Regions from separate parts of the Nocardiopsis sp. iso_237 genome, predicted to be linked through region 1. Evidence: riboswitches for the same ligand, from Rfam matches in the RefSeq annotation. Region 1 holds a riboswitch; each other region holds the start of a gene.
What was found. Region 1 has a riboswitch for thiamine pyrophosphate ahead of thiO (glycine oxidase ThiO). Riboswitches for the same ligand answer to the same signal wherever they lie in the genome.
Positions count from the first base shown of each region.

Region 2: linked by a shared signal. The riboswitch ahead of thiD (bifunctional hydroxymethylpyrimidine kinase/phosphomethylpyrimidine kinase) and the one ahead of thiO (glycine oxidase ThiO) in region 1 are both predicted to bind thiamine pyrophosphate.
Region 3: linked by a shared signal. The riboswitch ahead of tenA (thiaminase II) and the one ahead of thiO (glycine oxidase ThiO) in region 1 are both predicted to bind thiamine pyrophosphate.

Region 1 is NZ_CM149669.1:2,127,001-2,129,254, reverse strand. Features, by position in the region: gene thiE (thiamine phosphate synthase) at 1-392, opposite strand, end outside; gene AC0VYM_RS09610 (Rv2175c family DNA-binding protein) at 460-819, opposite strand; TPP riboswitch at 1,184-1,294, shown strand; gene thiO (glycine oxidase ThiO) at 1,293-2,254, shown strand, end outside.
Region 2 is NZ_CM149669.1:4,810,595-4,812,848, reverse strand. Features, by position in the region: gene AC0VYM_RS21835 (alanine/glycine:cation symporter family protein) at 1-161, shown strand, start outside; gene thiD (bifunctional hydroxymethylpyrimidine kinase/phosphomethylpyrimidine kinase) at 251-1,054, opposite strand; TPP riboswitch at 1,043-1,143, opposite strand; gene AC0VYM_RS21825 (DUF368 domain-containing protein) at 1,232-2,158, opposite strand.
Region 3 is NZ_CM149669.1:1,806,930-1,809,183, reverse strand. Features, by position in the region: gene AC0VYM_RS08165 (HNH endonuclease family protein) at 25-669, opposite strand; TPP riboswitch at 897-994, shown strand; gene tenA (thiaminase II) at 984-1,637, shown strand; gene AC0VYM_RS08155 (nitroreductase/quinone reductase family protein) at 1,641-2,117, opposite strand.

The sequences.
Region 1 (2,254 bases):
TCCTCCGCCGAACGGGCGGCGGCCTCGGGGTCGTTGTTGGAGCGGCCGACCAGCGGGTCGGCGCCGATGATGTCGCGGGCCAGGGGCACCGGCAGGTCGCGCTGGCCGAGGTGCAGGACGTCGGCGCGCACCGCGCGGGCGATGTCGGCGCGGTCGTTGACGGCGAGCAGGGCGCCGTGGCGTTCGCACGCCTCGCGCAGGACCTCCAGGGCGGCCAGTTCCTGGCGGGCCTCCAGGCCCTTGTCCCGGAGCTGGATGATGTCCACGCCCCCGGCCAGGGCGGCGTCCGCGAACTCCGCGAGATCACCGCTCTCGGTCCGGGCGTCGGTGCACAGGTACAGAAGGGATGCGTCCAGGCGCTCGCGCAGGCTGGTTCCGTGGCTCGTCCTCACGCGCCCCACCCTAACCAACGGCCCGGGGGACGTCACCGGGGCGGTGCGTCCCCGGGCCGTGGGCGGCTCAGAAGGCCATGCCCTGGGCCCGGCGGCGGACCTCGGTGCCCCGGTTCTCGCGCATGGCCTGGATCGGCGTGCCCGGCAGGGTGTCGTCCGGCGTGAACAGCCAGCGCAGGGCCTCCTCGGTGGAGAAACCGGCGTCGGTGAGCAGCACGATGGTGCCCGGCAGGCCCTTGACCAGGTCCGGGCCGTCCAGGAAGGCGGCGGGAATGGAGAGTTCGCCACCGCGCACCACGCCCATGAGGCGGTTCTCGCGGATGAGGGTCTTGATGCGGTTGGGGCTCACGCCCAGCGGCGCGGCCGCCTCACGCAGGGTCAGCCATTCGCCGACGAGTTCGTCGAGTTCACGATCGCTTTGTGTCACCCGTCCAATCTGCCACACCCGGCCGGGCCCCGGTGACCATCGCGCCGCTCCCGGGCCCCCTGCCTGGGAGATCCCCGCCACGACCGCCCTGGACGGGTTGTCCCAGGGCGTGTTTCTGTGGATGCTTTCGCCGGTGGCGGCGGAGCCGCCACCGATGCGAGCGGCCGTCGCCCCTACTGTGCACTGCTACGCAAGCTCCGCAGCCTCGCACAGCGGGGGCCCGGCAATCTCTCGCAAGCCGTGGAGCGAGAGGCAGCCCGGTGGTAACGCGAGGACACAGCGCCGAAGGCGTCCGTTGAGGGTGGTGGCGGGCGACGGGCGGGAGGAATGATCCAGAAAACACGGCCTAGGATGGGAGTGAAGAGAGACGTCCCGCGGGAGCCGGGTGGACCCGGCTGAGAGGGAGGCTCACCGCCTCCGACCGCACGAACCTGATCCGGGTCATTCCGGCGAAGGGAGTGGAACACGGCGCCGTGCGCACCGACGAGGTTCCCCCACAGAAGACGATTCATCCCACCAATGCGGTGGTCGTGGTCGGCGGCGGCGTCGTCGGCCGGGTCACCGCCTGGCGCGCCGCCCAGCGCGGCCTGGCCGTGACCCTGGTCGAACCCGACCCCGTCACCGCGCCCTCCGAGGCCCGCGCCTCCTCGACCGTCGCGGCGGGCATGCTCACCCCCGCCACCGAGGCGGTCTTCGGCGAGGAGGAGCTCATGGAGCTCGGGGTGCGCTCGGCGCGCCTCTACGACGACTTCGTCACCGAACTCCAGGAGGCCAGCGGCGTCGACGTCGGCCACCGCCGCACCGGGACGCTGCTGGTCGCCTTCGACCGCGACGACCTCGCGGTCCTCACCGACCTGCACGCGCTCCAGCAGCGCCTGGGCATCCCCACCGAGCGGCTCACCAGCCGCGAGTGCCGACGCCTGGAACCCACGCTCGCGCCCGGCGTGCGCGGCGGGGTGCTGGCCCCCGAGGACCACTCCGTGAACCCGCGCGCGCTGCTCCTGGCCCTGGCCCGTGCCGGGGAACGCGCGGGCGTGCGCGAGGTCCCCGGGTACGCGGAGGAGATCGCCTCCCCCGGCACCCACGGGGCGCGCCTGGGCGTCCGCCTGGCCGACGGGACCGAACTGCCCGCCGAGCAGGTGGTGCTCGCCGCCGGGTGCTGGGGTGACCGGGTGCGGGTGCCCGAACCGGTGGTGCCGCCGCTGCGCCCGGTCAAGGGGCAGCTGCTGCGCGCCCGGGTGCCCGCCGGAGAACCCCCGCTCGTCAACCGCACCGTGCGCGGACTGGTGCGCGGCTTCCCCGTCTACCTGGTGCCCCGGGCCGACGGCGAGGTGATCGTCGGCGCCACCCAGGAGGAACTGGGCCACGACACCTCCCTGACGGTGGGCGGGCTCTGGCAGGTCCTGCGGGACGCGCGCGAGCTCGTCCCGGGGGT
Region 2 (2,254 bases), 2.7 Mb from region 1:
CGGTGTGGCTCTTCAGCGACATCGCGAACGGTCTGATGGCGCTGCCCAACCTGGTGGGTCTGATCCTGCTGTCCGGGCTGATCAGCTCGGAGACGCGCAAGTTCTTCAGCCACAAGGACTGGCGGAACCCGGACGTGATCATGGAGGACGTCAGCAAGTAGTGCCCGCTCGGCCGGGGGACCTCCCCCGGCCGACGAGAGGGGGGACCGGCCGCCGTGGCCGGTCCCCCCTTCTGTCTGGCGTCGTCCGGTCACCACCAGGCGTGGAAGTGGTGCACCGGTCCCTGGCCGCCGCCCGCGTCGATCTCGTCGGCGCGGCGCAGGGCCTCGGTGAGGTAGGCCTTGGCGTCGGCCACGGCGGCCACCGTGTCCGCTCGCTGGGGGAGCAGCGCGGCGATCGAGGAGGAGAGCGTGCAGCCGGTGCCGTGGGTGTTGCGGGTGGCCACCCGCCCGGCGCGGAACTCGACCGGCTCCGCGACCCCGTCGACCAGCAGGTCGACACTCTCCTCACCCGGCAGGTGCCCGCCCTTGAGCAGGACGCGGCGCGGACCGAGTTCGAGGAGGCGTTCGGCCTGCCCCCGCATCTCCTTGAGGCTGGTGGCCTCGCTCTCACCGAGCAGGTCGGCGGCCTCGGGAAGGTTGGGGGTGAGCAGGTCGGCGCGCGGCAGCAGGACGGTGCGCAGCGCCTCGATCGCGGACCGCTCCAGGAGGCGGTCCCCGCTCTTGGCCACCATCACCGGGTCCACGACCACGTTCGGTAGCCCGTAGCGGTCCACGGCGGACGCGACGGCCTCGGTGACCTCGGACGTGGACAGCATCCCCACCTTGACCGCGTGCACGGTCGCGTCGGTGAACAGGGTGTCCATCTGGTCGGTGACGAAGGACGCGGGGACACCGTGGACCCCGGTGACCCCGCGTGTGGACTGGGCGGTCAACGCCGTCACCACGGTCATCCCGAAGACTCCGTGGGCGGAGAACGACTTCAGGTCGGCCTGGACGCCGGCGCCCCCGCTGGGGTCGCTTCCGGCGATGGACACGACGTTGTACGCGCTCATTGGCGTTCCTTCGCTAGTACGAACTAGGGCAGGTTCGACGGGTGTGCTCTCAGCCGGGAGGAGTCTCTCCGGCACCCCGCGCCGCCGGGGCCTCGCGGCCCCGGCATCAGTGTTGGTTTGTGGTGGTTCCGACTGTAGTGGACGGCCCGCCGGGGCGGACCGTCCCCCTCCGCGCGGTCAGACGGTGACGTTGTGGCGGGTCTCCACCCGCTCCTGCTGGGCGTGCCTGCGCTGCTCCCAGATGATCATGCCGACGACCACCACGAAGCCGCCGACGGCGAAGGCGAGCGTCACGGGGACGTCGGTCATCGGCAGCAGGTCGCGGTTCTCGTCCTGCCACGGCCACAGGGCGCGCAGCGAACCCGCCATCAGACCGGTCAGCACCACGAGGGTGATGTGGTGGTGGTTCTCCAGCAGGAACTGGAGCACCTTCACGAACAGGGCCAGACCCGTGATCATGCCGAGCACGAAGACGGTGATGTAGGGGAGGTCCGCCGCGCGCAGGGCCGCCATGGTCGGCTCGTACAGGCCCAGGGTCAGCAGGATGAACGAACCCGACAGGCCCGGCAGCACCAGGGCGCAGATCGCGACGGCCGCCGCGAAGAAGACCACCACCGGGTGCGTGGGCAGGTTGGCGCCGGGCAGGCCGGTGAGCGTGAAGGCGAGCGCGGCGAAGACGAGGGCGACCGCGTAGTGCCAGGCCTTCCACTTCTTGCCCGCGCCGGTGTAGGGGATCCAGAGACAGGCCAGGACCAGGCCGAAGAACAGCGCGTAGGCGTACTGGGCGTGCGCCTCCACCAGCGGGGCGAGGAAGACGGCGGCCAGGACGAGTGCGAGGGCCATGCCGATGAGGGCGGGGACGAGCACCGACCAGTCCACCTGGCGGAACTGCTCCTGGGCGCGCTCCTTGCCGCGGCCCCGGGGCACGTCCGTGACGTAGCGCTTGATGCCGCTGACCACGTGGCCCGCGCCACCGATGAGCTTGTCGTAGAGGCCGACCATCAGTGCGACCGTGCCGCCGCTGATGCCGGGCAGTGCCTCGGAGGTGCCGACGGCCCCGCCGCGCACCGCGTTGAAGATGTAGGAGCCTACTGACTTGGCCATGTTGTCGGGCGCTGGCCCGGGAGTCTCCCGGGAGAGGGCGCCGTCCTCCGTCCTGATGGGGCCGCCGGTCCCGTGTGCACGGTCGACCGGCGGGTC
Region 3 (2,254 bases), 320 kb from region 1:
ATCCCGTTCAGTGCGAGCCCCGGGCTAGAGGGCCGGGGTGGTCTCCACGACCGCGTCGGGGCACGTGTCCGCGACGGACGTCAGCGCGGCGAGCTCCGCCTCGTCGACCGACAGGCTCCAGCGGGTCTTCACGGTGGTCCACTCGGTGACGTACCGGCAGTGCGCCTCCTCCGCCGGGGGCATCCACTCGGCGGGGTCCCGGTCGGCCTTGGACCGGTTGGAGGCCGCGCTCACGGCCACGAGCGCCACCGGCTCGTCCAGGTCGTTGGCGAAGTCCCGGCGCTGGTTCGTGCTCCACTCAGACGCCCCGGAGTCCCACGCCTCGGCCAGCGGGACCATGTGGTCGATGTCCAGGGAGCGGGCCTCGGTGATGGTGCGGCCGTCGTAATAGGAGTGCCACTCGCCCCCGGTCAGTCTGCAGCGGTCCCCGACCTCCGGCGCGGTCTCGGCCTCCTCGATGAGGACCTCCGCGCGGGTGTGGCATCCGTTGCCGTCGGCGTCGACCCAGTGCGGGAAGAGGCTTCGGTCGTAGCCGGAACGGGACTCGTCCGCGACGGTGAGGGCGGAGATCGCGTCGGCCAGGGGCGTGGGCGCGGCGTACGCGGGGCTGGGGGCCAGGAGAGCGGCGGTGAGTGGGATGGCGGCGAGGGCTGCCAGGTGCGGGCGCATACGAAGGCCTTCCAGGTTGTTCACAGAACGTGTAGGTCCTGTGCCTGGGGGTCACGCGTCAAACCCGCGACCGCTCGATACACCCGAGACCGGCGGGACGGGTCGTGACCAGTACGGACAAGCCCGGCCTTGCGGGTGTGGTTCCGGTCGGCCCTCCCGACCCTGGGACTCCGGACCGTATCGGGCTCCCCGAGGGCGGTCCGGTACGGGGCCGAACGGTAGGGTCCGGCACAGGCACGGGGTGCCCCGGACACCGGGGCTGAGATCACACCCGTCGAACCTGCTCTGGATCGTGCTAGCGAAGGGATCGCCTCATGACTGGTTTCTGTGCTCTCGTGTGGGAGGAGACGGCGTCGACACGGGACGCCATCGACGCCCTCCCGTTCGTCCAGGGGATCGGGGACGGCACCCTGAGCCGGGAACGGTTCGACTACTACATGGTCCAGGACGCCCTGTACCTGCGCGGATACGCGCGTGCCCTGGCCACGGCGGCCGCCAGGGCGGACACCAGCGAGGAGATCGCGTTCTTCGCCAAGGCGGCGCACGGCGCGATCGCGGTGGAGAGCTCCCTGCACGAGGGCACCGTGGGCAGTGTCGCGGAGGACGTCCAGCCGTCCCCGACCTGTACCGCCTACACCTCGTACGTGCTTTCGCTGGCGCACACCCAGGGCTATCCCGAACTCGTGGCCGGGGTCCTGCCGTGCTTCTGGGTCTACACCGACGTCGGTGAACGGCTCATGGCCAAGGCCGGGGACCTCAGTGACCACCCCTACGGCGACTGGATCGCCACCTACGGGGACGAGGAGTTCGCCCGGTCCACCGAGCAGGTGAAGGCGATCGCGGACCGGCTCGCCGCCGGTGCGGGCGAGGCGACGGTCTCCCGGATGCGTGAGGCGTTCCGGAGGGCCACCACCTACGAGTGGATGTTCTGGGACGCGGCCTGGCGCCAGGAGACCTGGCGGCGCTGAGGCTCAGCGCTCCGGGACCGGGGTGAGGCGGAAGACGGGGATGACCCGGTCGGTCCGCCGCTGGTAGAGGGCGAAGTTGGGCCAGACCCCGCACAGACGTGCCCAGGCCCGGTCCCGGGGCGCCCCGGTGAGTTCCTCGGCCCGGACGGTCACCCCCCGCCCCGCCCCGCCGATCTCGGCCGTGCGCGCGGCCCTCAGGTTGAGCGCCCACGCGGGGGTGGAGTCGGCACCGAAGGCCGATCCGGCCACCAGGTGGTCCGTGCCGTCGGGGACGCACAGCAGGGGTGTGCGACGCGGTTGGCCGCTCTTACGGCCCCTGACGGTGAGCACGGTGTTGGGCAGCCCGGCGAGGTCGAGCAGACCGAGGCGCCCTCGGCTGAGGCGGTACAGGTTCCGGTCCAGCCAGGTGATCTGGGGCAGGAGTCGCGGTGTCCACGCGAGGGCCCCGATCCGTACGGCCAGGGGTGTGAGCAGGCCCATGTGCGCATCGTAGCCGTGCTGGGGGCAGCCCGCACTCCACGGTGACCCGCGGCGACACGCCTCACGGACTGGGATCCGCGCTGGGCGGGTGGAAGACTCCAGGCAGAGCCGTGACGTGCGCGGACGCTGCCGGAGGG